Regions from separate parts of the Streptomyces sp. NBC_01515 genome, predicted to be linked through region 3. Evidence: predicted binding sites of a transcription regulator. Region 3 holds the regulator's gene; each other region holds the start of a gene.
The links. Region 3 encodes HrcA, which represses chaperone genes, less so after heat shock. Its sites were predicted from a motif close to TTNGCACTCNGNNNNNCNGAGTGCNAA; they were not measured.
Positions count from the first base shown of each region.

Region 1: a site for HrcA is predicted at 4,373-4,399, ahead of groES (co-chaperone GroES). Genes of this name have one in related genera too.
Region 2: a site for HrcA is predicted at 3,575-3,601, ahead of groL (chaperonin GroEL). Genes of this name have one in related genera too.

Region 1 is NZ_CP109416.1:6,818,542-6,829,097, reverse strand. Features, by position in the region: gene OG407_RS31115 (LysR family transcriptional regulator) at 1-428, opposite strand, end outside; gene OG407_RS31110 (MOSC domain-containing protein) at 509-1,177, shown strand; gene OG407_RS31105 (SDR family NAD(P)-dependent oxidoreductase) at 1,286-2,059, shown strand; gene groL (chaperonin GroEL) at 2,182-3,807, opposite strand; gene groES (co-chaperone GroES) at 3,920-4,228, opposite strand; gene OG407_RS31090 (hypothetical protein) at 4,518-5,243, opposite strand; gene OG407_RS31085 (polysaccharide deacetylase family protein) at 5,240-6,133, opposite strand; gene OG407_RS31080 (THUMP-like domain-containing protein) at 6,323-7,525, shown strand; gene OG407_RS31075 (RNA polymerase sigma factor) at 7,476-8,840, opposite strand; gene OG407_RS31070 (YciI family protein) at 8,913-9,269, opposite strand; gene OG407_RS31065 (LCP family protein) at 9,421-10,473, opposite strand.
Region 2 is NZ_CP109416.1:6,441,885-6,452,440, reverse strand. Features, by position in the region: gene OG407_RS29195 (hypothetical protein) at 1-94, shown strand, start outside; gene OG407_RS29190 (hypothetical protein) at 91-366, shown strand; gene OG407_RS29185 (NADH:flavin oxidoreductase) at 402-1,532, opposite strand; gene groL (chaperonin GroEL) at 1,784-3,412, opposite strand; gene OG407_RS29175 (cold-shock protein) at 3,772-3,978, opposite strand; gene OG407_RS29170 (MoaD/ThiS family protein) at 4,432-4,707, opposite strand; gene thrC (threonine synthase) at 4,801-6,096, opposite strand; SAM riboswitch class I at 6,112-6,258, opposite strand; gene OG407_RS29160 (glucosyl-3-phosphoglycerate synthase) at 6,449-7,393, shown strand; gene OG407_RS29155 (trehalose-6-phosphate synthase) at 7,499-8,911, shown strand; gene otsB (trehalose-phosphatase) at 8,997-9,860, opposite strand; gene OG407_RS29145 (DUF3263 domain-containing protein) at 9,904-10,155, opposite strand; gene OG407_RS29140 (extracellular solute-binding protein) at 10,208-10,556, opposite strand, start outside.
Region 3 is NZ_CP109416.1:4,193,381-4,203,936, forward strand. Features, by position in the region: gene OG407_RS18575 (16S rRNA (uracil(1498)-N(3))-methyltransferase) at 1-234, opposite strand, end outside; gene OG407_RS18580 (nitronate monooxygenase) at 231-1,307, opposite strand; gene dnaJ (molecular chaperone DnaJ) at 1,452-2,585, opposite strand; gene hrcA (heat-inducible transcriptional repressor HrcA) at 2,586-3,602, opposite strand; gene OG407_RS18595 (MBL fold metallo-hydrolase) at 3,776-4,495, shown strand; gene OG407_RS18600 (DUF3097 domain-containing protein) at 4,530-5,339, shown strand; gene OG407_RS18605 (Uma2 family endonuclease) at 5,317-5,886, opposite strand; gene hemW (radical SAM family heme chaperone HemW) at 5,955-7,187, opposite strand; gene OG407_RS18615 (SpoIIE family protein phosphatase) at 7,228-9,123, opposite strand; gene OG407_RS18620 (HAMP domain-containing protein) at 9,226-10,556, shown strand, end outside.

The DNA.
Region 1 (10,556 bases), 2.6 Mb from region 3:
TCGCAGTCGCCCTCCCGGAGGAGGTCGACGGAGTTCGGCGGCTCGGCCTCCTCCAGGGAGACGCGGGTGCCGGGGTGCGCGGCGCGCAGGGCGGCGAGGGCGGTGGGGACGAGCGTCGAGCTGCCGCTGGGGAAGGAGACCAGGCGGACCCGGCCGGCGCGCAGGCCCGCGATCGCGGCGACCTCCTCCTCGGCCGCCGTCAGACCGGCGAGGATGCCGGCGCCGTGCCGGACCAGCGCCTCGCCCGCCTGGGTCAGCCGCATCTCGCGGCCGGTGCGGATCAGCAGCGGGGTGCCGACCGAGGTCTCCAGGGCCTTCATCTGCTGGCTGACCGCGGGCTGGGTGCAGCCCAGTTCACGCCCGGCCGCCGAGAAGGAGCCGGTGGCGGCGACGGCACGCAGCACACGGAGATGTCGGGCCTCGATCACGCCCCGAGCATAAGTGCTTCTTTGCTACGCCGACGAATAATGCGCCGCGCCTTTGGGGGGCTCTCGTCTACCGTGCCGTCATGAAGCTTCTCTCGCTGAATCTGGGCCGGGCCACGGCCGTGCCGTACACGGACCAGCCCGAGGGCGTGACCGGCATCGACAAGCGGCCGACCGACGCGCCGGTGCGGGTGAGCGCGCCCGGACCCAAGGGCGTCGCCGGGAGCGGGCTCGCCGGGGACGCGGTGTGTCACCGGCGCCACCACGGGGGCGACGACCAGGCGGTGTACGCGGTCGCGCGCGAGGATCTCGACGACTGGGAGCGGGAGTTGGGGCGCCCGCTGGCCAGCGGTTCCTTCGGGGAGAACCTGACGACCCTGGGGCTCGACGTGTCCGGGGCGCGGATCGGCGAGCGCTGGCGGATCGGTCCCGAGGTGGTCCTTGAGGTCACCTGCGGGCGGATCCCGTGCCGTACCTTCCAGGACCATCTGGGCGAACGCGGGTGGGTGAAACGGTTCACCGTGAAGGGTGCGCCGGGGGCCTATCTGCGGGTGATCGAACCCGGTGAGATCCGCGCGGGCGATCCGATCGAGATCGTGCACCGGCCCGATCACGACGTGACGGTGGCCCTGCAGTTCCGGGCGGTGACGACCGAGCGGGAGCTGCTGCCGCGGCTGCTTCCGGCGGGCGAGGCGCTGCATCCGGAGTCCCTCGCGCAGGCCCGGAAATATGTCGCGGAGCAGCCGGGCTGACCAGCCGTCACGGCCTGTTCGACACGTTGTTCGACACGTGTTCGTCACGGATCGGGAGGGCCTGTGCAGAGATCGGACCGGCTTGCTCCGGGTCACTAATCTTGCGCCATGACAACGGCATTGATTACGGGATCGACCGCGGGGATCGGTGCCGCGTTCGCGCGGCGGCTCGCGGCGGACGGACACAACCTCGTGCTGGTGGCGCGGAACACCGCGCGGCTCGGGGAGCAGGCGACCGAACTGCACGACCGGCACGGCATCGAGGCGGAGGTGCTGACCGCCGACCTCGCCACGGACAAGGGCATCGACACGGTGGCCGCCCGCCTCGCCGACCGCAAGAACCCCGTCGACCTGCTGGTCAACAACGCGGGCTTCGGCAACAAGGGCCACTACCTCGACGTACCCATGGCCGACGAGCTGAAGATGCTCAAGGTGCACTGCGAGGCGGTGCTGCGGCTGACCAGCGCGGCGACCGAGGCGATGCGGGAGCGCGGGCGCGGCGGGGTCGTCAACGTGGCGTCGGTGGCGGCCTTCGTACCGCGCGGGACGTACGGCGCGTCGAAGGCGTGGGTCGTGCAGTTCACGCAGGGCGCGGCCAAGGACCTGGCGGGTACGGGCGTACGGCTGATGGCGCTGGCGCCCGGGTTCGTGCGGACCGAGTTCCACGAGCGGGCCGGGATGGGCACGGACAACATCCCGAACTGGATGTGGCTGGACGCGGACAAGCTGGTCGCGGCGGCGCTCGCGGATCTGGCGCGCGGCAAGTCGCTGTCGATCCCGGACCCGCGCTACAAGGCGCTGATGGGTCTGGTGAAGGTCACTCCGCAGGCGGTGCTGGGCGGAATCACCTCGAAGACCGGGCGGAAGTACGGCCCGCAGTGACGGCGGCCGCCCCGGCGGGGGCGGGCTCGGTGACGAGGATTCCGGTGGAACGCGAAGGCCCGGCGCCCCCTGAGGGGTGCCGGGCCTTCGACGTACACGTCCTACGGGTTCACCGACTCGCGTCAGTGGGAGTGGCCGTGGCTGTGACCACCGGCGGCCGGCTCCTCCTCTTCCTTCTTCTCGACGACCAGGGTCTCGGTCGTGAGGAGGAGGGAGGCGATGGAGGCGGCGTTCTCCAGGGCGGAGCGGGTGACCTTGACCGGGTCGATGACGCCGGCCTTGACCAGGTCGCCGTACTCGCCGGTCGCGGCGTTGAAGCCCTGGCCGGGCTCCAGGTCGGCGACCTTGGCGGTGATGACGTAGCCCTCAAGGCCCGCGTTCTCGGCGATCCAGCGCAGCGGCTCGACGACCGCGCGGCGGACGACGGCGACACCGGTGGCCTCGTCGCCGGTCTTGTCGAGGTTGCCCTCAAGGACCTTGGCGGCGTGCACCAGAGCGGAGCCACCACCGGAGACGATGCCCTCCTCGACCGCGGCGCGGGTCGCGGAGATGGCGTCCTCCAGACGGTGCTTCTTCTCCTTCAGCTCCACCTCGGTGGCGGCGCCGACCTTGATCACGCACACGCCGCCGGCCAGCTTCGCGAGGCGCTCCTGGAGCTTCTCGCGGTCCCAGTCGGAGTCCGTGTTCTCGATCTCGGCCTTGATCTGGTTGACGCGGCCCGCGACCTCGGAGGAGTCGCCGGCACCGTCGACGACGGTCGTGTCGTCCTTGGTGACCGTCACGCGGCGGGCGGAGCCCAGCACGTCCAGGCCGACCTGGTCGAGCTTGAGGCCGACCTCCTCGGCGATGACCTGGGCACCGGTGAGGGTGGCGAGGTCGCCGAGCATCGCCTTGCGGCGGTCGCCGAAGCCGGGGGCCTTGACCGCGACCGCGTTGAACGTGCCGCGGATCTTGTTCACGACCAGGGTCGACAGGGCCTCGCCCTCGACGTCCTCGGCGATGATCAGCAGCGGCTTGGAGGCGTTGGCCTGGATGACCTTCTCCAGCAGCGGCAGCAGGTCCTGGATGGAGCTGATCTTGCCCTGGTGGATCAGGATGTACGGGTCCTCGAGGACCGCTTCCATGCGCTCCTGGTCCGTCACGAAGTACGGCGACAGGTAGCCCTTGTCGAAGGCCATGCCCTCGGTGAAGTCCAGCTCCAGACCGAAGGTGTTGGACTCCTCGACGGTGATGACACCGTCCTTGCCGACCTTGTCCATCGCCTCGGCGATGAGCTCGCCGACCTGGCTGTCCTGCGCGGACAGACCGGCCACGGCGGCGATGTCGGCCTTGTCCTCGATCGGCCGCGCGGTGGCGAGCAGCTCGTCGGAGACGGCCTTGACGGCGGCGTCGATGCCCTTCTTCAGGGCGGCCGGGGAGGCACCCGCGGCGACGTTGCGCAGGCCCTCGCGGACGAGCGCCTGGGCGAGCACGGTGGCGGTGGTGGTGCCGTCGCCCGCGATGTCGTTGGTCTTGGTCGCCACCTCCTTCACCAGCTGGGCACCGAGGTTCTCGTACGGGTCGTCGAGCTCGACCTCGCGGGCGATGGTGACGCCGTCGTTGGTGATGGTGGGGGCGCCGAACTTCTTGTCGATGACGACGTTGCGGCCCTTGGGGCCGATCGTCACCTTGACCGTGTCGGCAAGCTTGTTGACGCCGCGCTCGAGGGCGCGACGGGCGTCCTCGTCGAACTTCAGGATCTTCGCCATGGGAGCGGTTCAGCCCTCTCGGAAAACGTGGGTGAAACGAACTACGCCCCTGACGCCCGGCTTCATAAGGTCGCGGGGGCCAGGGGCGCAGCTCACTGCAAAACTGGGTGAATTACTTCTCGATGATCGCGAGCACGTCGCGAGCCGAGAGGACGAGGTACTCCTCGCCGCTGTACTTCACTTCGGTACCGCCGTACTTGCTGTACAGCACGATGTCGCCGGTCTTCACGTCGAGCGGAAGACGCTCGCCGTTCTCGAAGCGGCCCGGGCCCACGGCCAGGACGACGCCCTCCTGGGGCTTCTCCTTGGCCGTGTCCGGGATGACCAGGCCAGAGGCCGTGGTCTGCTCGGCGTCGAGCGGCTGGACCACAATGCGGTCCTCAAGCGGCTTGATGGCAACCTTGGAGCTGGTGGTCGTCACGATCCGACCTCCCCCTTCGGAGATCTCACGGGGTTAACTGTCTGAGGTGGCGACCAGGTGGATCCGTCGTCGCGGGTGCCGGACCTGCCCGTCGCTATTGGCACTCTCCAGGGGGGAGTGCCAGGTCTGAGACTATGACTGCGATTAGCACTCGGTCAAGCGGAGTGCCAATGCCCGCGGCGCTTGACCGGAATTCCGAGGTCACCCTGAGCCGCGTGGCGGGCCTGTGCTGGACGTCGCGGACGGTGCTGGAGAGGTACAACATCCGTCCGTGTGCGAAGGCGCCGGCCTACAGGTAGTCCTCCAGACGCCCCACCGTCAGCCCCCGCCCCTGGATGCCCCGCAGCAGCCTGGCCGTGCTGTCGGCCGGGCCCACGCGGACGATGTCGCCGGGGGCGAGGTGATGGTCCCCGCGGGCGTAGGTCAGGGTTCCGGTCGTCGTGGAGGCGCGCCAGAGGACCAGGGCGGAGACTCCGCAGTCGGCCGCGGCACGGCGGGTCGTCGTGTCGTACGTGCCGTAAGGGGGCCGGAGCAGCCGGGAGTCGGGCCGGGGCCGGTGGCCGCAGATCTCGCTGCGCTGGGTGGCGTAGGGCTGGCCGGCGAAGTGGCCGGGGCGCGGTGCGGCGGGGAACACCGTGACCGGGAGCCGTAGTTCGCGGACCAGGTCGGCGAACCTCGGGTCCCGTCGCGTGTCCGCGCCCGTGCCCTGGGCGTCGTAGGTCAGGAAGACGACCCTGTCGTGGGTGCGGACGTGGTCCACGACGGGTGGCAGGCCCGGGCCCGCCGAGCGGGCGGCGGGCCGGAGGGAGGGCTTGGGGGCGGGTGCCAGCGGGGCCGTCAAACCCCAGTGGCGGTACGGCTGTTCGCGGGACGGGCCGTGCGGGTGGACGCGTTGGGCGGCCTTCTTGCCGAGCCGTTCGATGGGGTCGACGGACTGGGCGCAACCGGTGAGGAGCAGCAGAGCGGCCGCCGACGCGACGGCCACCGGTACCCGCAGACGGCCCGCCCGCCTCACAGGTAGTCCTCCAGGCGGGCCACCGCGTAGCCCTCGGCCGTGACCTTGCCCAGGAAGCGGCGCATGTCGTCGACCATCGTGCCCTTCCAGTCCTCGCGGCCCCGGAAGTGCGTCAGGACGATGTCGCCGGGGTGCAGGGACCGGTCGTCCTCGCGGTACTCCCAGTGGTCGACGAACACCTCCTCGTCCCAGATCGGGGCGTACTTGATGCCGCAGGACTTCGCGGCGACGAGGGTGTCGTGGTTGTAGTTCCCGTACGGCGGCCGGAAGAGGGTCGGGGCCTTGCCGAACTGCTTCTTCATGATGTCCTGCATCCCGCAGATCTCGCGCTTCTGCTCGGCGTAGGACAGGCCCGGCAGGTACGGGTGCGTGAGGGTGTGGTTGTTGATGGTGTGGCCCTCGGCCTGCATCTTCCGGAAGTAGCCGTAGTCGTCCTTCACCAGGTAGTTGCTGAGGAAGGCCGTGTACGGGATCTTCAGGTCGCTCATCATCCGCAGGAACGCGGGGTCCTTGTTCTCGCCGTCGTCGATCGTGAGGAAGACGATCTTCTGCTTCGTGGGGATCGTCGTGAAGACCGGCGGGAGGTTCAACTCCTCCTGGTCGTCCACCTCGAAGCCCTTGCGCGCGGTGATCTCCGGCTTGTGCGCGGGCGCCGGCGGCGCCGCGAGCGGCACCTTCGCCAGCCCCCAGCGCCTGGCCGCGGCAACCCGCGCGGCGTACGCGGCGCGCAGCTTGGTCGCGTAGGAGTCCAACGCGCGGGCCGGGGGCGCGTGCAGCGGCTGCGCGCCCTGCGCCGGGTGCACGGCCGCGCCCGAGCCGGGCTGCCCGCACCCGGAGACGAGAGCGGCGAGCGCGAGGGCGGCGAGCGCGCCACGGGCGCCTCCCGTCATCCGACCCCGGTTGCCGCGGTCGCCCCGGGTTCCCCGGTCCCCTCGGTCCTCCCGGTCCCCGCGCGCCCGATTGATGTCATTTTGTACGACTACTCGCATGGGGTCGGATCTTTTCAGCCCCCGGCCCCGATCCCGCGCCGACACCGCCACCGGAGACACACCGTCCACCGACTGGCCCACAATGTCCCGGTGAACGACCCCACTGACCCGGTGACCGACCCCGTACTCGCCTTCGCCGCCCTGCTCACCCCCGAGGGCCGCGCCCTCCTCGACGAGGTCCGCGGCACCGACCCGGCCAAGGAACTCGCCGTCGCCACCCGCCTGCGCCGCGACCACCCCGCCGACCTCGTCTCGGCGGCCCTCGGCCAGGCCCGGCTGCGCCAACGCGCGGCAGCGGCGAAATTCACGCCCGAGGACGCCGACCGGATGTTCTTCACCCCGAACGGCTTCGAGCAGTCCACCCGGACAAGCGTCGCCGCCTACCGCGCCGCCCGCCTCCTGGACCTCGGCGTGACCTCCGTCGCCGACCTCTGCTGCGGAATCGGCGGCGACGCGATCGCGCTGGCGCGGGCGGGGGTGCGCGTCCTGGCCGTGGACCGCGATCCGCTGACGGTGGCCGTGGCACGGGCCAACGCGGAGGCACTCGGCCTCGCCGACCTGATCGAGGTGCGCGAGGCGGATGTCACCGACGTCGACACGTCCGCGTACGACGCCGTGTTCGTCGACCCCGCACGGCGCGGCGGCCGCGGCCGCATCTTCGACCCCGAGGCGTACTCGCCCCCGTTGTCCTGGGCCATCGGCGCCGCTACGACGGCCCCGCTCGCCGCACTGAAGATCGCCCCCGGGGTACCGCACGAGGCGATCCCGGCGGCGGCCGAGGCGGAGTGGATCTCGGACGGGGGCGACGTGAAGGAGGCGGTGCTGTGGTTCGGGACGGGGGTGCGGCCGGGGGCAGTACGGGCAACTCTCCTGCCGGGTCCGCGAGTTCTGCACGGACGCGGGCTTCCCGACCCTGAAGTCCGCTCCGTGGGGCGGTACTTGTACGAACCCGACGGCGCCGTCATCCGCGCCCACCTCGTCGCCGAGGTCGCGGAGGAGGTCGGGGGCGGACTCATCGACGAGACCATCGCGTATGTGACAGCGGATGAGCTACGGCCGACCGCCTATGCCTCCGCCTACGAGATCACCGATCAACTCCCCTTCGGCGTCAAGAAGTTGAAGGCGCTACTGCGGGAGCGCGAGGTGGGCGTCCTCACCGTGAAGAAGCGGGGGTCGGCCGTCGAACCGGAGGAACTGCGGCGGAAGGTGAAGCCCCAGGGGCCCAACTCCGCGACGGTGTTCCTCACTCGGGTGGCGGGGGCGCCGGCGATGCTGATCGGGCGGCCTGCCTAGGACGCCTCTGGGTCGCCTCATCCACCCGGCGCAGCAGCAGTTGGCGTTCGCGTTCGTTGCGGGCGAGGGAGGCGGCCCGGGTGAACTCCTCCTTCGCCTCCGTCGTACGGCCGAGGCGGAGCAGCAGGTCGCCGCGGACGCTCGGCAGCAAGTGGTAGTCGCGCAGGGCGGGTTCGGAGGCGAGGGTGTCGACGATCTCCAACGCCGGGGCCGGGCCCTCGGCCATCGAGACAGCCACCGCGCGGTTCAACTCGACGACCGGGGAAGGGGATCGGGCGGCGAGGAGGGCGTACAGGGTGGCGATCGTCTGCCAGTCGGTCTCGGCGTAGGTGTACGCGTGGGCGTGGCAGGCGGCGATGGCGGCCTGGAGGGCGTAGGGGCCGGGGGCGCCCGTCGCCACGGCGTCCGCGCGGCCGAGGGCGGTGATGCCGCGGGCGATGAGGAGGCGGTTCCAGCGGCGGCGGTTCTGGTCCTTGAGGAGGACGGGGTCGCCGTTCGGGGCGGTGCGGGCGGCCGAGCGGGAGGCCTGGAACTCCAACAGGGAGGCCAGGGCGTGCACTTCGGGTTCCTTCGGCATCAGGCCGGAGAGGAGGCGGGCCAGCCGGAGGGCGTCCTCGCAGAGGCTGGGGCGGAGCCAGTCGTCGCCGGCCGTCGCCGCGTAACCCTCGTTGAAGATCAGGTAGATGACGTCCAGGACCGAGCCCAGGCGGGCCTCGCGGTCGGGGCCGTAGGGGACCTCGAAGGCGACGTTCCTGGTGGCCAGGGTGCGTTTGGCGCGGACGATGCGCTGGGCGATCGTCGGCTCGGGGGCGAGGAAGGCGCGGGCGATCTCGGGCGTGGTCAGGCCGCCGAGGAGGCGCAGGGTGAGGGCGGTGCGGGCCTCCGGGGACAGGACCGGGTGGCAGGTGGTGAAGACGAGGCGCAGGAGGTCGTCGTCGATGTCGTCGGGGGCCGGGGGTTCCTCGGGCGGGGCCGTCGTCTCCAGGGTGCGGCCGATCTCCTGGAGCTTGCGGGCGTAGTTCTCCCGGCGCCGGATCAGGTCGACGGCGCGGTGCCTGGCCGTCGCCATGAGCCAGGCGCCCGGGTTGTCGGGCACGCCGTCCCTCGGCCACTGCTCCAGCGCGGCGACGAGCGCGTCCTGCGCGAGTTCCTCGGCGATGCCGACGTCGCGGACCAGGCGGGCGACGGCGGCGATGATGCGCGGGGACTCGATGCGGAAGACGGTCTCGATGATGCTGTGCGGGTCCGTGGCGTCGCCGCGAGCGTTCGTGGCGGTGGCACGCGGGTCTGCGGTGGGTTGTGATTCCGGAGTCACAACCCACCATGCAACACCCCCGGCGGCCTCAGACCAAGGAAGACCGGCAGGACGAGCAGTGCCAAGGAAGGCTCAGCCCTCCGCGATCTCCCGCACCTCACACGTCACGGTCCAGAACTCCTCGTGCACCTTCAGGAACCGCTTCGTCCACTCGATCGCCTCGGCCATGTCCTTGCACTGCATGAGCGCGTAGCCGCCGACGACCTCCTTGGACTCGGTGAACGGGCCGTCGGTCACGGAGATCTTGCCGCCCTCCCAGTGCACGCGGGCGCCCTGCGCGGTCGGGGTGAGGCCGGCGGTGTCGAGCATGACGCCGGCCTTGGTGATCTCCTCGATCAGCTCGCCCATGCGCTGCATCAGCTCGGGGCTGGGGCCCTCGGCGGGGGTGGTCTTCTCGTCGATCTGCACGAGGGAGAGGTAGCGGGGCATGGTGACTCCTCGGGTGTTTCGCTGACGTTCTCTGACGTTGTCCGACCGGGCTCTTCCCGGCCTTTCAACCATGCGTCGAACGAGGGGCGAGCGGATCGACACACTCGCCGGAAAACCCCGAAGATTTTTTCCGCCCGCCTGTCTACGCAGGTCAGCGCAGCGACTCCCACAGATCGCTCGCCGCCGGCTCCTTCGCCACCACCCGGTTCGGGTCGGACGGTGCCGTGACGTTCGGCATCGTCACCGTGGTCACCGCGTCCGCCGACAGGCTCTTCAGGCTCTGACCGAGGCTGATCAGTTCGCTGAGGGAGTCGAGGCCGGTGTCGGTGGTGAGGCTGTCGGTGACCGCGTCGGTGACCTCGTAGAGCTTGGTGGGGTCGGTGAGGAGGTCATGGGTGGAGATCTGGGTCAACAGGGCCTTCACCAGCATCTGTTGGAGGCCTATTCGGCCGAGGTCGCTGCCGTCGCCGATGCCGTGCCGGGTGCGGGCGAGGGCCAGGGCCTGCTTGCCGTTGAGGTGATGGGTGCCCTTCTTCAGGTGCAGGTGGCTGTCGTCGTCGTCGATGTCCTGCGTCGTGGTGACCGTGACACCGCCCAGCGCGTTGACCAGCTTCGCGAAGCCCGCGAAGTCGATCTCTATGTAGTGGTCCATGCGGACGCCGGTGATCGACTCGACCGTCTTGACCGCGCAGACCGGCCCGCCCACCGAGTACGCCGTGTTGAACATCGCGTTGTACGCCACCGACGTGGACCCGCCCGACGACAGCGGGCACGACGGCCGGGTGACGAGGGTGTCGCGCGGGATGCTGACGATCGTGGCCTTCTTACGGCCCGCGTCGATGTGCACCACCATCGCGGTGTCGGAGCGGGCGCCGGAGCTGTCGCCGCCGCCGAGTGCCTTGTTCTCCTTGCCGCTGCGCGAGTCGGAGCCGAGGACCAGGATGTTCAGGGAGCCGGTCGGCACGGGGACAGCGGACGCGGACGCGGCGGCGGACGGTGTGGTCACCGCCTTCGCGGGGCGGTCGGTGCCGAGCGCGCTGTCGATGTCGACGCTCTTGATGTTGCTGTTGAGGTGCCAGTAGGCCCAGCCGGCCGTGGCGACACCCAGGACGAGGGCGCCGGCCAGAGTGAGGCCGGCGATCTTCAGCACTCTCGACCGCCGGCCAACGCGTCTGTCCTCGTCAACGTTCTCTGTGTCCGTCACGGGGAGGAACGTAAGTCCGAATTATTAGGAGAAAGTTAGGGGAGACGTCCCAGGACGGTTTTCTACGGAAAATCTCACGGTTC
Region 2 (10,556 bases), 2.2 Mb from region 3:
CGGGGACCAAGAAGGGCAGGCCGTCCGGCCCGCGGTCCTGCTGGTGGGGCCGTACGCGTCCGCCCTCGGGTTCTTCGGACGGATCGCGGCGTGACGGGACTGATCAGGCAGTTGCGGGTCTCGCTCCTGGTCACCCTCGGGCTCTCGGTCTTCGACCTGGCGGACGCGCTGGTGCATGCCGTGTGGGCGGGCGGCTTTCTGTCGGCCCTGGGCGACTGGGGCCTGACCACGCTCGCCCTCTGTGTCCTGGTAGCTGCGGCGCACTCCACGATCTACGGCGTGGTGCGCCTGAGGCGCCGGGTGCGAGAGCGGCGCATCGGTCCGGGCCAAGACTGCGGAACGACAAGAACGGCCGGGGTCGATTAGACCACCCCGGCCGTTCCCCATCGTCAACTCGGGTGTCAGCTAAGCGACTTCAGCGCCGCCGCGTCATAAGGCGCCAGCTCCTCCACCCGCCCGGCGAGGACCTTGGCGGCCCACTCAGGGTCCTGCAGCAGCGCCCGCCCCACGGCCACCATGTCGAACTCGTCCCGCTCCAGGCTGTCGAGGAGGTCGTCGATGCCCTTGACCGGCGCGCCCTCACCCCGGAACCCCTTGAGGAAGTCCCCGTCGAGGCCGACCGAACCGACCGTGATGGTCTGCTTGCCGGTGAGCTTCTTGGTCCAGCCGGCGAGGTTGAGATCGGAGCCGGCGTCCTCGAACTCGGGGAGCCAGTAACGGCGGGTGGAGGCGTGGAAGACGTCCACGCCGGCCGCGGCGAGCGGGGTCAGGATCGCGTCCAGCTCCTCGGGGGTCTCGGCGAGACGGGCACCGTAGACGTCCTGCTTCCACTGCGAGTAGCGGAAGATGATCGGGAACTCGGGGGACACCGTCTCGCGCACCGCCGCGACGATCTCCGCCGCGAACTTCGTACGGGCGACCGCGTCACCGCCGTAGGCGTCCGTACGGCGGTTGGTGCCCGCGTACAGGAACTGGTCGAGGAGATAGCCGTGCGCGCCGTGGAGTTCGACGCCGTCGAAGCCGATCCGCTCAGCGGCAGCCGCCGCCTCGGCGAACGCGCCGATGACGTCGTCCAGGTCCCGCTGCGTCATGGCCGTACCGGTGACCTCGTCGCTGCCGATCCGCAGCCCGGAGGGGCCGACGGCGGGCGCGTCCGCGTACGGCGGCTGGCCCTGTTCGCGGACCATGCCGATGTGCCAGAGCTGCGGCACGATCGTGCCGCCCGCCGCGTGCACGCCCTCGGCGACCTTCGCCCAGCCCGCGAGCTGCTCCGTGCCGTGGAAGCGCGGGATGTCGTCGCTCTGCCCGGCGGACTCGTGGCCGACGTACGTGCCCTCGGTGACGATGAGGCCCACGCCCGCGGCGGCGCGGCGGGCGTAGTAACCGACCACGTCCTCACCGGGGATGCCGCCCGGCGAGAACTGCCGGGTCATCGGCGCCATCACGATCCGGTTCGGGACGGTCAGGCCGTTGAGGGTGATCGGACGGCCGAGGATGTCGGCCGCTCGGGAGGCGGGGGCGGTCGTAGACACGTGTGGGGGCTCCTCGGGACACCAGGCACCGGATATCGGGTACCAGCCGGTATGTGCGTATGCATTGATCATGCGTCAACGACAACCGTCCGGCCAAGACCTTCATTCCGGCCGTCCCGCACCGCGGCCTGTGATCCCGGACACCTGTGACTCCGAACACCGTGACCCCGGACATGCCCGAGGGCGGTACCCCCTGTCGGAACAGGAAGTACCGCCCTCGGTAAGACCGTTGATCAACCCGAAGGGGTCGATCAGAAGTCCATGTCACCGCCCGGCATGCCGCCACCGGCACCCGCGCCGGCACCGGCCTTCTCGGGCTTGTCGGCGATGACCGCCTCGGTGGTGAGGAAGAGCGCGGCGATGGACGCGGCGTTCTGCAGGGCAGAGCGCGTGACCTTCGCCGGGTCGATGATGCCCTCGGCGATCATGTCCACGTACTCACCGGTGGCGGCGTTGAGGCCGTGACCGATGGGCAGGTTGCGGACCTTCTCGACGACGACTCCGCCTTCGAGGCCACCGTTGACGGCGATCTGCTTCAGCGGGGCCTCAAGGGCCAGCTTCACGATCGCGGCACCCGTGGCCTCGTCACCTTCGAGCTCAAGCTTCTCGAAGACGTGGCCCGCCTGGATGAGCGCGACGCCGCCACCGGCGACGATGCCCTCCTCGACGGCCGCCTTCGCGTTGCGAACGGCGTCCTCGATGCGGTGCTTGCGCTCCTTGAGCTCGACCTCGGTGGCCGCGCCAGCCTTGATGACGGCGACGCCACCCGCGAGCTTGGCGAGGCGCTCCTGGAGCTTCTCGCGGTCGTAGTCCGAGTCGCTGTTCTCGATCTCGGCGCGGATCTGGTTGACGCGACCGGCAACCTGGTCCGCCGAGCCCGAGCCGTCGACGATCGTCGTCTCGTCCTTGGTGATGACGACCTTGCGGGCGCGGCCGAGGAGGTCCACGGTCGCGTTCTCCAGCTTGAGGCCGACCTCCTCGGAGATGACCTCGCCGCCCGTGAGGATGGCGATGTCGCCGAGCATGGCCTTGCGACGGTCACCGAAGCCCGGAGCCTTGACGGCGACGGACTTGAAGGTGCCGCGGATCTTGTTGACGACCAGCGTGGACAGGGCCTCGCCCTCGACGTCCTCGGCGATGATCAGCAGCGGCTTGCCCGACTGCATGACCTTCTCCAGGAGCGGGAGCAGGTCCTTGACGTTGGCGATCTTCGAGTTGGCGATCAGGATGTAGGGGTCGTCGAGGACGGCCTCCATACGCTCCATGTCGGTGGCGAAGTACGCCGAGATGTAGCCCTTGTCGAAGCGCATACCCTCGGTGAGCTCCAGCTCCAGACCGAAGGTCTGGGACTCCTCGACGGTGATGACGCCTTCCTTGCCGACCTTGTCCATCGCCTCGGCGATGAGCTCGCCGATCTGGGTGTCGGCGGCGGAGATGGAGGCCGTAGAAGCGATCTGCTCCTTGGTCTCCACGTCCTTGGCCTGCTCCAGCAGGGCACCGGAGACGGCCTCGACGGCCTTCTCGATACCGCGCTTGAGGGCCATCGGGTTGGCGCCCGCGGCTACGTTGCGCAGGCCTTCCTTGACGAGAGCCTGGGCGAGCACGGTCGCGGTGGTCGTACCGTCGCCGGCGACGTCGTCCGTCTTCTTGGCGACTTCCTTGACCAGCTCGGCGCCGATCTTCTCGTACGGGTCCTCCAGCTCGATCTCCTTGGCGATGGAGACACCATCGTTGGTGATCGTGGGGGCTCCCCACTTCTTCTCAAGGACGACGTTGCGGCCCTTGGGGCCGAGGGTGACCTTGACGGCGTCGGCGAGCTGGTTCATACCGCGCTCAAGGCCTCGCCGCGCCTCCTCGTCGAACGCGATGATCTTGGCCATGTGAAGTGGTCCTCCCGGACTGGGGTGGATTGCTCCGGACCGCGCTGGCGCCCGCGACGGACGGCTCGCCTGCCCCGTGGCTCCTTGCGCCACCTGGCCTGCGGGCCTCACCGACCCGATCCTTCGTTATCACTCTCACCTTCAGAGTGCTAACGCCAATGATTAGCACTCGGCATGGTCGAGTGCAAGCGGCTCCCAGGTTCTGGCGCCTTCTCCTCACGGGCGCGCGCGAGGGAAACACCAGGCACACGGGCCCTCCGGGCATGCCGAAGGGCCCGTACCCCAGGAGGTGACCCCCCAGGAGTACGAGCCCTTCGGTGAGGAACGAAGAACGTCGCTGCTGTTCGTCGGCGCGTGCTTCAGGTGGTCGCGAGCCGGACCATGTCCGCCTGCGGCCCCTTCTGACCCTGCGAGATCTCGAAATCGACCCGCTGACCCTCTTCCAGGGTGCGGTAGCCGTCCATCTGAATCGCGCTGTAGTGGACGAAAACATCCGCACCACCGTCGACCGCGATGAAGCCGTACCCCTTCTCCGCGTTGAACCATTTGACGGTGCCCTGAGCCATGCCTAACTCCCCTATTACTGGCCCTTGCACGGACCCGCACTTCGCGGATCCGGGTCAGACCTCACCCCCCACAGGATTGGGGGCGTGCGCCGGAACGCGTCGACCGCGGCCGAATGTATCCGTCCAACTGCCGTCTGCAACAGGTCAATCCGACGAGAATTCCGGGCAGGACCGGTCGGGAATATACGGAGAATTCGTCCGACTTCAGGGCAAGTCGGGCCCGATAAAGGGAACATAAGGCGCAAAATGAATGCACACTTTGGCTACTTCTCATCGCACGCGGAGCGGGTACTCATATGCGTCCGGCATGCGGAGTGGAGCGGGTTCCCCAACTGTACCCCGCTCAACCCTACAGAATTGCCCCCTCCGCTTCTCTCACGGAGGGGGCAATTCGATGAACTCTTGGTAATCGGCGTTACCGAGGGTAATTTCCGGGGACCTCCGGGCCCCCGCTCAGCCGCCGGCGACAGCCGGAATGATCGAGACGCCGACCCCGTCCGGAGTGGCCGTCTCCAGCCCCTGCTCGAACCGCACATCGTCATCATTCACGTACACGTTGACGAACCGCCGCAACTTGCCCTCATCGTCCAGGACGCGAGCGGAGATCCCGGTGTGGTTCTTCTCCAGATCGCTGATGACCTCGGCGAGGGTCGTGCCCTCGGCGGTGACTTCGGCCTGCCCGCCGGTGTACGTGCGCAGGATGGTGGGGATACGGACGGAAACGCTCATGCTCAAGACCTCCGGTCAGGTACGGCTTTTGTCTTTTAGGGGCGCGGGGAACTGCGCGACCAGCCCCCACCGGCCCGCAGACGAACAACGACGCTACGACGCGAGCCCAGCTTCCCTGAACGACTCAAGGCTCGGCCGAATCGTCGCGGTCAGCCCGGTACCGGCAACCGCATCCAGCGTCTTCAGACCATCCCCGGTGTTGAGTACCACCGTGGTCAGCGTGGGATCCAGCAACCCGTTCTCGATCAGCTTCTTCGCCACACCGACGGTCACCCCACCCGCGGTCTCCGCAAAGATCCCCTCGGTCCGCGCCAGCAACTTGATCGCGTCGACGACCTGCTCATCGTTGACGTCCTCCACCGCCCCACCCGTACGCCGGGCGATGTCGAGGACATACGGCCCGTCCGCCGGGTTCCCGATGGCGAGCGACTTGGCGATCGTGTTCGGCTTCTGCGGCCTTACGACGTCATGCCCCGCTTTGTAGGCGACGGAGACCGGCGAACACCCTTCCGCCTGCGCCCCGAAGATCTTGTACGGCTTGTCCTCGACGAGCCCGAGCTTGATCAGCTCCTGCAGCCCCTTGTCGATCTTCGTGAGCTGCGACCCGGAGGCGATGGGAACCACGAGCTGGTCCGGAAGCTGCCAACCGAGCTGCTCGCAGATCTCGTAGGCGAGGGTCTTGGAGCCCTCCGCGTAGTACGGCCGGAGGTTGACGTTGACGAACCCCCAGCCCTCGCCCGCCGGGTCACCGATCAGCTCGGAGCAGAAACGGTTCACGTCGTCGTAGTTGCCCTCGATGCCGACGAGCTCGCCGCCGTAGATCGCGGCCATGACGATCTTGCCCTGCTCCAGGTCGTGCGGGATGAACACGCAGGAACGGAAGCCGGCCCGGGCGGCGGCGGCGCCGACGGCGCCCGCGAGGTTGCCGGTGGAGGAGCAGGAGAGGGTGGTGAAGTCGAAGGCGCGGGCCGCTTCGATGGCCTGCGCCACGACCCGGTCCTTGAAGGAGTGCGTCGGGTTGCCGGAGTCGTCCTTGACGAACAACTTGCCCGCGTCGACGCCCAGTTCGCGGGCGAGGTTGTCGGCCTGGACGAGCTTGGTCCAGCCGGGGTTGATGTTCGGCTTGTCGGCCACGTCGGCGGGGACGGGCAGCAGGGGCGCGTAACGCCAGATGTTCGCGGGGCCCGCTTCGATCTGCTTGCGGAGCTCTTCGGTGTCGTAGGCCGAGAAGTCGTAGGCGATCTCCAGCGGGCCGAAACACTCCTCGCAGGCGAAGAGCGGACCGAGCGGGACGCGGTGGCCGCACTCGCGGCAGGACAGCGCGACGGCGGGGCCGAGATCGACGCTGTTCACGGGGTTCGTGGTGCTTGCAACAGTCTGCGCAGCCATGGAGGCGAGGCCCTTTCCTCATCTTCCTCACGACGCATTTCGCCATGAGACGGATTTGGCACCTTCCCGAGCCGGGAGCCTCGCCACATCAACGTGACAAGACCGGCTGGAGGGTTGCCGGGGCTTCAACGGGCCGTATCCCTCTGCCCCTCTGGATGAGCGGTGTTCAGTTGTGTATGCGGTTGTGTCACTTGCGTGAGCGTTGACGGCCCCCGACATGCGATGGTCATCAGCGTTGTTCAAGACTGTAACCGAAGGCCAGGACAGTTGAGTGAGCCGTCCGAACCGCGAGACGGATCACCTACACAGGGTGATCGCCTCTCGCCGAGAGAACGCAGAGGAGCCGCGCAACGTGCTGAAAGAAGTCGAGCACTGGCTGAGCACCCGCTCCTGGTCCATGACCGACCGGCCGCTCCACAAGATCCTGGCCGCGAAGCACCGCACGGGCCAGTCGGTCTCCGTCGTGCTGCCCGCGCTCAACGAGGAAGCGACGGTCGGCGACATCGTCGCGATCATCCGTCACGACCTCATGCAGCAGGTCCCGCTCGTCGACGAGATCGTCGTCGTCGACTCCGGGTCCACCGACCGCACCTCCGAGGTGGCCGCCGCGGCGGGCGCCCGGGTCGTGCACCGGGACGACATCCTGCCCCGCATCCCCGCCGTGCCCGGCAAGGGCGAGGTGCTGTGGCGCTCGCTGCTGGTCACCAGCGGCGACATCGTCGCCTTCATCGACGCGGACCTGAAGGAGTTCTCCTCCGACTTCGTCACCGGGATCGTGGGCCCGCTGCTCACCGACCCCGGCGTCGACCTCGTCAAGGCGATGTACGACCGCCCGCTCGGCGGCGCGGCCGGCCAGGGCGGACGCGTCACCGAGCTGATGGCCCGCCCGCTGCTGAACATGCACTGGCCGCAGCTGGCCGGTTTCGTGCAGCCGCTCGGCGGCGAGTACGCGGCCCGCCGCTCGCTGCTGGAGCAACTGCCGTTCCCGGTCGGGTACGGCGTCGAGCTGGGCATGCTCGTCGACGCGCTGCACCTGGTGGGGCTGGACGCTCTCGCCCAGGTCGACGTGGGCGTGCGCAAGCACCGCCACCAGGACGGTCAGGCCCTGGGGCGGATGGCCGCGCAGATCTACCGCACGGCTCAGCTGAGGCTGGCCCGAGGGCATCTGATCCGGCCGTCGCTCACCCAGTTCGAGCGGGGTCCGGACGGCTTCGAGCCGCGCACGTACTCCGTGGACACGGAGGAACGGCCGCCGATGGCGGACATCACCGAGTACCAGTCACGCAAGGTCGCATAACCGCACAGTTACAGGCGCTCACGGACGGTCGTATACGGACTCATACAGTCCGCCGACGGCCGTCCGTACGTTTGAGCGTTTCCGGGCCGGGCTAGGTTGTGGCGTATGGCTTCCACGGCTTCTACGGCTTCCACGCCCCCTCGCGGTGCTGCTCAGGTGCTCGTCGCGTCCAACCGCGGCCCGGTCTCGTACGAGGTGGGCGACGACGGTTCGCTGCGCGCCAGGCGGGGTGGCGGCGGGCTGGTGTCCGGGCTGTCGGCGATCGGCCCGGACGCGGGTGCGCTGTGGGTGTGCTCGGCGCTGTCCGACGGCGACCGCGAGGCCGTACGGCGCGGGGTGGGCGAGGACGGCGTACGGATGCTGGACATCCCGGCGGACGTGCACGCCGACGCGTACAACGGCATCGCCAACTCCGTGCTCTGGTTCGTCCACCACATGCTGTACCAGACCCCGCTGGAGCCGGTCTTCGACGCGGAGTTCCGGCGCCAGTGGGCGTCGTACGAGACGTACAACCGGGCGTTCGCGGAGGCGTTGGCCCAGGAGGCGGCGGAGGGTGCCGTCGCGATCGTGCAGGACTACCACCTGTGCCTGGTCCCGGGGATGCTGCGGGAGTTGAGGCCGGACCTGCGCATCGGCCACTTCTCGCACACGCCGTGGGCGCCGGTGGACTACTTCCGGATGCTGCCGGACGACATCCGGGAGCAACTGCTGACGGGCATGCTCGGCGCGGACCGCCTCGGCTTCCTCACCCACCGCTGGGCGGACGCGTTCGCGGCCTGTTGTACGGAGTTCACCGGGGGCGTCGGTGACAGCCTGATCGGTGTCCACGGCCTCGGCGCCGACGCCGACTTCCTGCGCGCCCGCTCGCACGAGCCGGACGTGGAGGAGCGGATCGTGGCCCTCCGCGAGGAGATCGGCGAGGGGCGCAGGACGATCGTCCGTGTCGACCGCACCGAACTGTCCAAGAACATCGTGCGCGGACTCCTGGCGTACCGCCAACTCCTCGACGACCACCCGGAGTTGCTGGAACAGGTCGTCCACGTGGCGTTCGCCTACCCCTCGCGGCAGGACCTCGCCGTCTACCGCGACTACACCGCCGAGGTGCAGCGGGTGGCGGACGAGATCAACTCCCGCTACGGCACGCCCGGTTGGACCCCGGTGGTCCTCCACGTCAAGGACGACTTCGCCCGCTCCCTGGCCGCGTACCGTCTCGCCGACGTCGCCCTGGTGAACCCCATCCGCGACGGCATGAACCTCGTCGCCAAGGAGGTCCCCGTCGTCTCCGACGAGAGCTGCGTCCTGGTCCTCTCCCGGGAGGCGGGCGCCTACGAGGAGTTGGGCGAGGACGCGATCCCGGTCAACCCGTACGACGTGATCGGCACGGCCGCCGCGCTCCACGAGGCGTTGACCATGCCGGCCGGGGAACGAGCCGAGCGCACGAAGAGGTTGGCGGCGGCGGCTACGGCCCTGCCCCCGGCCCAGTGGTTCCTGGAACAGCTGAACGCGCTCAAGGGCTGAGCGCCGGAGCACCCTCTCCGAAGAAATGTGACACTTGCCCCGCCCAGTGTCACATTTCTTCGGAACAGCCCCTGCCCGGTCCCGCTCAGCCCAGTTGGGCCGCGATCGCCGCCAGCAGTCCTACGACCCCCACCGGGCCGTCCACCACCAGGTCCGCCCGGTCCGAGAGTTCCGTGACCTCTGAGCTACCGCTGCACACCAGCAGACCCGGAACGCCGTCGGAGCGGAGCTTCTCCACCGCCGCGAACGCGGGGAGGTCACCCAGGTCGTCGCCGGCGTAGAGGACCGACTCGGCGCCGGTCTCGCGGAGGTAGTCGAGGAGCGCTACGCCCTTGTCCATGCCCGGCGGGCGCAACTCCAGGACCATGCGGCCGGGTTCGACGATCAGGCCGTGGCGGGTGGCGAGGTCGGTGAGGGGGGCGCGGAGGGCCTCGTAGGCCGCCTGGGGGTCGGTCGCCCGGCGGGTGTGGACCGCCAGCGCGCGGCCCTTCTCCTCGATCCACGTGCCCTGCCAGGCGCCGATCCCGTCCAGGAAGCCCGGGAGTTCGGCGCGGACCGCCGCGACCCCGGGGTGCGGGGCGGGGGCGCTGACCGTGCTGCTCACCGCGTCCCAGCGTTCCGTGCCGTAGTGGCCCAGCACGACCAGGTGTTCCAGGCCCGGCACGCCCGCGAAGCCGCCGTTGCGGACCGCCACACCGGCCGGGCGGCCGGTGATCACGGCCACGGACGCCACCTTCGGGGCGAGTGCGGCCAGCGCCGGCACCGCGCCCGGGTGGGCCCGCGCCTGCTCGGGATCCGGCACGATCGGGGCGAGTGTGCCGTCGAAGTCGAGCCCGATCACCGCGGAGGCCGGTTTGGCGAGGATCGCCTCCAGAGCCTCGCGCCCGGCGCGGGTGGCGGGGGTCGGCAGTGCGTGCAGGGGATCGGTGGAGTCCTGAGGGCTGCCCATGTCGACGACCCTATCCGGGCGGGCCCGGGACCCACACCTGCTGCTACCTCTCCGCCCGCCTCGTCTCACGGACCCGTCTCAGCCTGTTCACCGTCACCGGGTCGTGGGCCAGGGCCCGCTCGTCGTCCAGCAGGGCGTTGAGCAGCTGGTAGTAGCGCACGGGGGCCAGGCCCAGCTCCTCGCGGATCGCGCGCTCCTTCACGCCGGGGCCGGGGAAGCCGCGGCGCTCCAGCGCGAGGATGTCCTGTTCCCTCCGGTTCAGCGAGGGAAGCCGCGAGGGCCGGTCCTTGTCCATGCCTGCACCGTAAACCCCGCCACTGACAACGGCCCCGGACGCCGCTCGACCGCTACTTCCCGCTCTCCGCCAGCGACGCCGACGCCTGCAACTGCCCCAGCACCGCGCCCGGACTGCCGTTCGCGGCCACCGCCTGCCCTATCCGCTTCTTGATGTCCGCGCTGACCGTGGCCCAGGAGGTGTTGCCCACCGGGTAGAGCGTGGACAGCGGGAGTTCCTCCAGGAAGGGCCGTAGAGCCTTGTCCTGCCGGGACTCCTGCATCGCCTCGGACGCGGAGTTGGTCACCGGCAGGAGGTCGTACTCGCGGGAGAAGGCGAGGACGTTCTTCTCGCTGTAGACGAAGTCGAGGAAGTCGCCGATCTGCTCGCGGTGGCCGTTCTGCTTGAACGCGGCCATCCAG
Region 3 (10,556 bases):
GGGCTCCAACTCGACGGGGAATGCGTGGAGTTCGACGATCAGGCGGTCCTTGCCCTCGACCCTGAGGACCACACCGGAGGCGCCCCGACCCTGTCCGTCCGTGAGCACGACATCCTCACCGGTCTGCAGCCGCCGTACGGAGACGGCGTGCCGTCCCTCGGGGCCGGCCACCTCGGCGACGGAGCCGGGGCCCACACCCTGGAGGGACTCGACGACGAACACCGGCGCGGTCATCGCAGCTCGCCCCCGGCCGACAACGCTGTCCGGGCGGAGGCCAGTTCGGCGACGAGTACCTCGACCAGCTGGCCGGCGGGCAGCTCGCGGGCCATGCGGTGGCCCTGTCCGGCCCACAGGGCCATGCCCTGCGGGTCGCCGGACGCGGCGGCCTGCTTGCGGAGCGGGGAGGTCAGGTGGTGGATCTCCGGGTACGCGGCGGGGGCGTACGGGCCGTGCTCGCGCATGAAGCGGTTGACCAGGCCGCGGGCCGGGCGGCCGGAGAACGCGCGGGTCAACTCGGTGCGCGTGAACAGGGGGTTGGTGAGCGCCTGCTTGTGCAGGGCGTTCGCGCCGGACTCGGAGGTGGCGAGGAACGCCGTGCCGAGCTGGGCCGCGCTCGCGCCCGCCGCGAGGGCCGCGGCGATCTGGCTGCCGCGCATCAGACCGCCCGCGGCGACGATCGGAAGGCTCACGGTCTCGCGGATCTGGGCGACCAGGGAGAGCAGGCCGATGCCGGCGCCGTCGTTCTCCGGGAGGTCGCGGTGGGTGCCCTGGTGGCCGCCGGCCTCGACGCCCTGCGCGATCACCGCGTCGGCACCGGCCCGCTCCACGGCGAGGGCCTCCTCGACGGTGGTGACGGTGACGAGGGTGAAGGTGCCGGCCCGGCGCAGCGAGTCGAGTATCTCCGGGGTGGGGATGCCGAAGTGGAAGGAGGCCACCGGCACCGGGTTGTCGAGCAGGACGGACAGCTTGGCGTCGTAACCGTCCTCACGGCCGCTGTCCGGGTCGCCGAGTTCCGTGTCGTACCAGGTGGCCTCGCCGGCCAGCTGGTGGGCGTAGACGTCGACCGCGGCCTTGTCCGCGTACTCCGGCTGCGGCATGAAGAGGTTCACGCCGAAGGGGCGGGCCGTCAGGCTCCGCAGCTGCTTGATCTCCTGGTACATGCCGTCGGCCGTTTTGTACCCGGCGGCGAGGAATCCCAGCCCGCCGGCCTCGGCCACGGCGGCCGCGAGGCGCGGGACGGAGACACCGCCCGCCATCGGGGCCTGCACGATCGGATGAGGGAAGAGATCGGTCAGTGCGGAGGACATGACGGCATGTTGTCACGTCCTCCGAACAAGTCCGAATCCGGCCTTGGCGCTGGCACATGCCAGTACTTTCAGCCGGTTCGGCGATGGGGAACGAGCCTGTTCGGAATGAAGAGAGGGTCCGGGGGCGGAAGCCCCCGGACCCTCTCAGCGACCGTTGAAAGCGTCCTTGAGGCGCGAGAACAGCCCCTGCTGCCCCGGCTGGAACGTCCCCGTGGGGCGCTCCTCGCCGCGCAGTTTCGCCAGTTCGCGGAGCAGCCGTTCCTGCTCCACGTCCAGCTTGGTCGGGGTGGTGACCTCGACGTGCACGATGAGGTCGCCCCGGCCGCCGCCGCGCAGATGTGTGATGCCGCGGGTGTGCAGCGGGATCGACTGGCCGGACTGGGTGCCCGGGCGGATGTCGACCTCCTCCATGCCGTCCAGCGTCTCCAACGGCACCTTCGTGCCGAGGGACGCGGCTGTCATGGGGAGCGTGACCGTGCAGTGCAGGTCGTCGCCGCGGCGCTGGAACATCGCGTGCGGCAGCTCGTGGATCTCGACGTACAGGTCACCGGCGGGGCCGCCGCCGGGGCCGACCTCGCCCTCGCCCGCGAGCTGGATCCGCGTGCCGTTGTCCACACCCGCCGGGATCTTGACCGTGAGGGTGCGCCGCGAGCGGACGCGGCCGTCGCCGGCGCACTCGGGGCACGGCGTCGGCACGACCGTGCCGAAGCCCTGGCACTGGGGGCAGGGGCGGGACGTCATGACCTGGCCCAGGAAGGACCGGGTCACCTGCGAGACCTCACCGCGACCGCGACACATGTCACAGGTCTGCGCGGAGGTGCCGGGGGCCGCGCCCTCGCCGTTGCAGGTGTTGCAGACGACGGCCGTGTCGACCTGGATGTCCTTCGTGGTGCCGAAGGCCGCCTCGTCCAGCTCGATCTCCAGCCGGATCATGGCGTCCTGGCCGCGGCGGGTGCGCGAGCGCGGTCCGCGCTGCGACGCCGTGCCGAAGAACGCGTCCATGATGTCCGAGAAGTTCCCGAAGCCACCGGCCCCGAAGCCCGCGCCCGCGCCGCCCGCCTGCGAGAGGGGGTCGCCGCCGAGGTCGTAGACCTGCTTCTTCTGCGGGTCCGAGAGCACCTCGTAAGCGGCGTTGATCTCCTTGAAGCGCTCCTGGGTCTTCGGATCCGGATTCACGTCCGGGTGCAGCTCGCGCGCGAGCCTACGGAAGGCCTTCTTGATCTCATCCTGCGACGCGTCGCGACGCACGCCGAGAACGGCGTAGTAGTCCGTGGCCACTTAGGACTCCGCCAGGATCTGTCCGACGTACCGTGCCACTGCGCGTACCGCTCCCATCGTTCCCGGGTAATCCATGCGGGTCGGTCCGACCACGCCGAGCTTGGCGACTGCCTCGCCGCCCGAACCGTAGCCGACCGACACCACGGAAGTGGAGTTGAGTCCCTCGTAGGCGTTCTCGTGACCGATCCGTACGGTCATGCCCGAATCCCCCGCCTCACCAAGCAACTTGAGGAGGACGACCTGCTCCTCCAGGGCTTCCAGGATGGGGCGGATAGTGAGGGGAAAGTCATGTCCGAAGCGGGTGAGATTGGCGGTGCCGCCGATCATCAGCCGCTCCTCGGTCTCCTCGACGAGGGTCTCCAGGAGGGTGGAGAGCACCGTCGCCACTGTGCCGCGGTCCTCGGCCTCGAAGGCCTCCGGCAGGTCCTGCACGAGCAGCGGCACATCCGCGAAGCGGCGCCCCGCGATCCGGCTGTTGAGCCGCGCCCGCAGATCCGCGAGCGAGGCCTCGCCGAACGGCGCCGGGCAGTCGACCATGCGCTGCTCGACCCGCCCGGTGTCGGTGATCAGCACGAGCATCACGCGCGCGGGGGCCAGCGAGAGCAGCTCCACGTGCCGGACGGTCGAGCGGGTCAGCGAGGGGTACTGCACGACGGCGACCTGCCGGGTGAGCTGCGCGAGCAGCCGTACCGTACGGCCGACGACGTCGTCCAGGTCCACGGCACCGTCAAGGAAGTTCTGGATCGCCTTGCGCTCGGGGCCGGTCATCGGCTTGACGCCGGCGAGCTTGTCGACGAACAGCCGGTAGCCCTTGTCGGTCGGGATGCGCCCGGCACTGGTGTGCGGCTGCGCGATGTAGCCCTCGTCCTCCAGGGCCGCCATGTCGTTGCGCACGGTCGCCGGGGAGACGCCGAGGCTGTGCCGCTCGGTGAGCGCCTTGGACCCGACCGGCTCCTCGGTGCCGACATAGTCCTGGACGATGGCGCGCAGCACCTGAAGCCTGCGTTCGCTGAGCATCGCGCACACCTCCAGTTCTGGTCGCCGTTTTGTTGCCGGGCTGCCCTTTCCTGGCACTCTGTGCGCGTGAGTGCCAGCGTTCCCCGGCCCAGTGTACGGCCGTGAGGTACACCCCGGGCAAGGCCGGTCCTGCGATGTCATGCCCCGAGTGCCGTCACCGTTAGCGTCGCCGTATGACGGTGACTTGGGAAGAGGCGGGGTGGGAGCGGCTGGCCGCCGGGGTGGGCCGGTGCCGGCTGCCTGGCTGGGACTGCACGGTCGGGCTGGTGATCGGCGGGGACTCGGCGCTGCTGATCGACGCGGGGTCGAGCCTGGCGGAGGGCGCGCGGTTGCGCGGACAGGCGCAGGCGCTGGCCGGGCGCCGGGTGCCGCTTCTCGCGCTCACCCACCCTCATTTCGACCATGTCTTCGGAGCGGCGGCCTTTGCCGGGGCGACGGTTTTCGTGGCCGCGGGCGCGAACGAGGTGTTCGAGAGCGGTGGGGAGGAGTTGCTGGCCGACGCGGTGCGCAACGGGCTGGACCCGGAGGCCGCGGAGAACGCGACGGACATCCTCGTACGCCCCCGCGAACCCGTGTGGGGCCCCACACTGCTCGAACTGGACGGCGGTCCGGAGGTCCAGTTGGTGGCGATGCGCGGACACACCGCCCACGATCTCGCGGTCGTGGTGCCGGGCGACCCGCCGGTCGTGTTCTGCGGCGACCTGGTCGAGGAGTCCGGCGAACCCCAGGCGGGCCCGGACGCCGTTCCGGGTCTCTGGCCGGCCGCCCTGGACCGCCTCCTCGAACTCGGCGGGGAGGACGCGGTGTACGTGCCCGGTCACGGAGCGGTGGTGGACGCGGGGTTCGTGCGGGCCCAACGGGACGCGTTGGCAACGCGTTTCGGCGTGTCGTGACGGTGGTCGCCCCGGTTCTCCTATCGTCATCCGAATGCGCCAGTACTCCGCCGACCTGACCCCGCCGTGGAAGAAGCCCAAGCCGGCCCCCGAGGTCCCCGCGGAGGCGGGCCTGGTGGTCGAGGAGCCGGGCACCGGTTTCTGCGGCGCGGTAATCCGCTGCGAGGCGGGCACGGTCACCCTGGAGGACCGCTTCGGCAAACACCGGGTGTTCCCGATGGAGCCGCGCGGCTTCCTCCTGGAGGGCCGGGTGGTCACCCTGGTGAAGCCCGTATCAAGTCCCCTACGACCCACTCGTACGGCGTCCGGTTCGGTGGCCGTCCCGGGTGCACGCGCGCGTGTGGCCCGCGCCGGGCGGATCTACGTGGAGGGCCGGCACGACGCCGAACTCGTCGAGCGGGTGTGGGGCGACGACCTGCGCATCGAGGGCGTGGTCGTCGAGTACCTGGAGGGCGTCGACGACCTCCCGTCCATCGTCGCGGAGTTCGCCCCCGGCCCGGACGCGCGGTTGGGCATCCTGGTCGACCATCTGCTCCCCGGCACCAAGGAGTGGCGCATCGCCCAGTCGGTCACCAGCGAGCACGCGTTGGTCGTCGGCCACCCGTACATCGACATCTGGGAGGCCGTGAAACCGTCCTCCGTGGGCATCGCCGCGTGGCCCCGCGTCCCCCACGGTCAGGACTGGAAGACGGGGGTGTGCCGGTCCCTGGGTTGGCCGGAAAACACCGGTGCGGTGTGGCAGGCGATTCTGGCCAAGGTGGGGTCTTACCGGGATCTGGAGCCGGAACTGCTGGGGCGGGTGGAGGAGTTGATCGACTTCGTCACGGATAGCGGTGAGGCGTGACGCTCTCGTAGGTGGCGAATTCGCCGGTGTCCAGTTCGATACCGACGGGTTCCAACGGTGTGAGGTCGCCGAACTTGGTGATCCGCCGGCACCGGTAGTCCGCGTTCTCGCCCGTGCCCGTCGGCTCGGTGAACAGGACGCACTGGGCCATGATCGGATCGATGATCAGGTACCCGGGTACCTTTGCCGCCGCGTAGATCGAGCGCTTGACGCTGTAGTCGCGATGGACGCTGTTGGTGGAGACGACCTCGACCAGCAGTGTGACGGCCTCGGCGGGCATCAGCCTTCCGTCATCGGGCCCGGTACCGCGCTCGATCACCACGAGGTCCGGCTGCGGCTCACTCGGCTCTTCGGGGATCGCCACCCGCTGCGTCTGAAGCCGTCTCCACCTCTGCCTGGGAATCTGGTCCTTAACCGTCCCCACGATCGCGTTGTGTACCAGGTCTGGGCTGGCCGTCAGCACGATCTCCCCCCGGAGAAGTTCGGCCCTCACGCCCTCAGGGGGCTCGAACTCCGCAAAGAACTCGGTGATTCGCCGGTCGCTCACAACGGCAGCCCAGGAAAGTGGATCAGCGACCGGATCGGCCTCCCGCCCCGGTTCACTCCCCCGAGTGATCAGTCCACCAGATCCCGCACCACCGCGTCCGCCAGCAGCCGCCCCCGCAACGTGAGCACGGCGCTCCCCTCCTCGTACGGCCCCGCCTCCAGCAGCCCGTCCCCCAGCGCCCGGCGCGAAGCCGCGAGCCCCTCCGGCCGGAGCAGGTCCAGGGGGGCGCCTTCGCGGAGCCGTAGCTCCAGGAGGATGCGTTCCACCCGGCGGTCCTCCGCCGAGAGGATCTCCCGGCCGGCGCCCGGGGAGCGGCCCGCCGCCAGCGCCCCCGCGTACGCCCCCGGGTGCTTGACATTCCACCAGCGGACGCCGCCCACGTGCGAGTGCGCTCCGGGGCCCGCGCCCCACCAGTCGGCGCCTCGCCAGTACAGCTCGTTGTGGAGACAACGGCCGGAATTCGACGTTGCCCAGTTGGACACCTCGTACCAGTCGAAGCCGGCCGCCGACATCACCTCGTCGGCGATGAGGTAGCGGTCGGCGTGGACGTCGTCGTCCGTCATGGGGACCTCGCCGCGGCGGATGCGGCGGGCGAGCTGGGTGCCCTCCTCGACGATCAGGGCGTAGGCGCTGATGTGGTCGGGGCCGGCGCCGAGGGCGGAGTCGAGGGAGGCGCGCCAGTCGTCGTCCGTCTCGCCGGGGGTGCCGTAGATCAGGTCGAGGTTGACGTGGTCGAAGCCGGCCGCGCGGGCCTCGGCGACGCAGGCCTCGGGGCGGCCGGGGGTGTGGGTGCGGTCGAGGACTTTCAGGACGTGCTGTTTCGCGCTCTGCATGCCGAAGGAGACGCGGTTGAAGCCGCCGTCCCGGAGAGCCGCGAGGTAGGCGGGGTCCACCGACTCCGGGTTCGCCTCCGTGGTGATCTCCGCGTCCGGGGCCAGGCCGAACTCGTCGCGGATCGCGCCCAGCATCCGTACGAGATCGGCCGCCGCGAGCAGCGTGGGCGTGCCGCCGCCGACGAAGACCGTGCGGACCGGGCGGGGGTCGTCGCCGAGGACCTTGCGGGCCAGCCGGACCTCGTCGATCAGGGTGTCCGCGTAGTTGTCGCGGGAGGCCAGCACTCCGCCCGTGCCGCGCAGCTCGGTAGCCGTGTAGGTGTTGAAGTCGCAGTAGCCGCAGCGGGTCGCGCAGTACGGGACGTGCAGATAGAACCCGAGGGGGCGGTCGGCCGATCCGGCGAGCGCCTCTGCGGGCAGGGCGCCGTCGTCGGGGACGGGATCGCCGTCGGGGAGTGCGGAAGGCATGTCCTCCATTGTCCAGCACCGGTGCGGCTTGCTGCTCCGCCTATTCCGCCTGGAGGACCAGCAGCGCCATGTCGTCCTCCGGGGGACGGTCGCCGAACTCGTGGACGAGGCGTTTGATGCGCTCCGCGATCAGCTCGGCGTTCAGGCCCGCGCACCCGGTGAGTGCGGTCGCGAGGCCGTCGCCGTCGTCGAACTGGACCGATCCGGAGCGCCGCTCGGTCACCCCGTCCGTGACGCACAACAGGCTGTCGCCGGGCCGGAGTTCGAAGGTCTCGCTGGTGAACGTCACGTCCTCGATGACCCCGAGGAGGGTCTGCGGGCGGGCTGCCGTGCCGACGCTGCCGTCCGGGCCGAGGAGCAGCGGCAGCGGGTGTCCGGCGGAGGCGAGGGTGCAGCGGACGCCGCCGTCGAAGGGGACCAGCTCGCCGTAGAGGAGGGAGAGGAAGCGGGGGCCGTCGCCGACCGGGCCCGGCATGCCGCCCGCCGCCACCATCGCGTGGGCCGCCGCGTCGGCGGCTTCGGTGGCGTCGTCGAGGAGGAGCTGGTTGAGGCGGTCGAGGACGTCGGCGACGCCGTAGCCCTCGCGGGCGAGGAGCCGTAGCCAGGGGCGGGCCAGGCCGATCACTACGGCGGCCTCGGGGCCCTTCCCCTGGACGTCGCCGAGGGCGAAGCACCAACGGCCGTCGCCGGCCGGGAACACGTCGTAGAAGTCGCCGCTGGGGCCGCCCTTGTCGCACGGTTCGTAGACGAGGGCGCTGTGCAGGCCGGGGATCTCGGCGACGGCGCCGGGCAGCAGGCCGCGCTGGAGGACGCGGCTGATGGTGGCCTGGCGGGCGTACTGGCGGGCCGCGCCGATCGCGAGCGCCACCCGGCGGCTGAGGTCCTCGACCAGGCCGGTGACCTCGTCGGGGAAGCGGGGCAGCCCGGACCGTCCGATGACGAGCGTGCCGAGCGGCCGGCCGCCCGCGATCAGGCGGTACGACAGTGCCGCGCCGTGGGTGCCGTGCGGGCCCAGCGCGTCGGCGGGCCAGGGGTAGGAGACGGGCCGCAGGGAGTCCGGCGGGCGAGGCGGGTCCTTCTCCAGGGCGCGGCGCAGTTCCTCGATGCGGTTCTCGCTGCCGTGCCAGACGCGGGCGAGGCGCGGACCGGCGCCGGCCCCGGCGCCCTCGCCCCAGCCGCCGCCGCGGCCCATCGCCTCGTCCTCCAGCCAGACAGCGCACCAGTCGGCCAGCCTCGGCACGATCAGCTGTCCGGCGAGCGCGGCGACGAGGTCCTCGTCGAGCTGTCCGGCGAGCAGGTCGGAGGCCTCGGCGAGGAAGGAGAGGGCGCCGCGGCCGAGCCAGTCCCGGTCGCGTTCGGCGCGCTGCGGTTCGGGGGCGAGGATCTCGGCGACGCGGAGGCCGCGCTCCCCGGCGTAGGTCTCCAACTCCTCGGCGGCCGGGGTGCCTTCGGCGGGCAGCCGGGCCCATACGGTCTTGACGCCGGTGCGGTAGGTGACGCCCCAGGCCTCGGCGAGCGTGGAGACGAGACGCAGGCCGCGGCCGAACTCCGGTGTCTCGTACGCCGGTTCGGCGCTGTTGTCGCGCGGGGCGCGGGAGGGGTGGTGGTCGGCGACCTCGACGACGATCGAGTCGGCGTCCTCAAGCCGGCACACCAACTCGACGTCCGTGCCCGCGTGCACGACGGCGTTGGTGACGAGTTCGCTGACGACGACCATCGCGTCGTCGGCCAGCCGGTCGGTGAGCTTCTCGGTGCCGGGCAGGCCGAGTTCGGCCCATTCGCGGAGCGCGGCGCGCACCAGGCCGCGGGCGGAACCGGGCGCGAGGGGGCTGCCGGAGAGCGTGGCGCGCACCGTCGTACGCCGGTCCGCGCCGTGGTGCGCGGGCGCATCGGAAGCACGCGAAGTGGTCTCCCGTTGCGTCGGTATGGCCCCCATGCGCAGCTCCCCGAGCAGTTCGGACGAATACGCCTCGATCGATGCGGACAGAGTGACAGACTGACCGCGGCCATAAGCGCCGAGTTACCGAAGTGGGCCGCCATGAGTGAGAACAGTGCTACGCGTGTGCTCGAAGACGGTCACAAAGACGACTGGATTCGAGCATCCGATCTCCGCCCGCTGCTCGCCGTGATGACGGCCGCACGGGACGGCAGCTTCGCGAAGGCGCCGGAGACGGGCCACGGCGTGGTGGCCGAACTGACCGCCGCCTTCAACCAGATCATGGACCGCAGCACCCACTTCAACTCCGAGACACAGCGCGTCAAACGGGAGCTGGTGCGCCACGGCCGCCTCGACGAACGCCTCTCCGCCAGCCCCGGCCAGGGCAGTTGGACCTCCCGCGTCAACGACGTCAACCAGCTCCTCGACGCCCTCGTCGCCCCGGCCGCCAACGCGACCCGCGTGCTGGACGCGGTGGCGGGCGGCGACCTGACCCAGCGGGTCGATCTGCACGACGGCAGCAGGCAGTTGCGCGGTGATCTACGACGGCTCGGCCGCGCCGTGAACAAGATGGTGGACCAACTCTCCCTGTTCACCGGGGAGGTGACCCGGGTCGCCCGCGAGGTCGGCACCGAGGGCAGACTCGGTGGCCGCGCCAAGGTGACCGGCCTGTCCGGCAGTTGGCGTGATGTGACCGAGGCGGTCAACACGATGGCGTCCCGGCTGACCGCGCAGGTGCGGGACATCGCCCTGGTGACGACGGCGGTGGCACGCGGCGACCTGACCCGTACGGTCACCGTCGAGGCGACCGGCGAACTGCTCGAACTCAAGCTCACCGTGAACACGATGGTCGACCAGCTGTCGGCCTTCGCGGACGAGGTGACGCGCGTCGCCCGCGAGGTGGGCACCGAGGGGCAGTTGGGCGGTCGCGCGCAGGTGCGGGGCGTGTCCGGGGTCTGGAAGGACCTGACCGACAACGTCAACTTCATGGCGTCGAACCTGACCTCGCAGGTCCGGAACATCGCCCAGGTGACGACGGCCGTGGCGAACGGCGACCTGTCACAGAAGATCACCGTGGACGCCCAGGGCGAGATCCTGGAGCTGAAGTCGACCATCAACACGATGGTGGACCAGCTCTCCGCCTTCGCCGACGAGGTGACGCGCGTGGCCCGCGAGGTCGGCACCGAGGGCAACCTGGGCGGGCGGGCCCAGGTGCGAGGCGTGTCCGGGGTCTGGAAGGACCTGACCGACAACGTCAACTTCATGGCGGACAACCTGACTTCACAGGTCCGGAACATCGCGCTGGTGTCCACCGCCGTCGCGCAGGGCGACCTCGGCAAGAAGATCACGGTGGAGGCCAAGGGCGAGATCCTGGAGCTGAAGTCCACGATCAACACGATGGTGGACCAGCTCTCCGCCTTCGCCGACGAAGT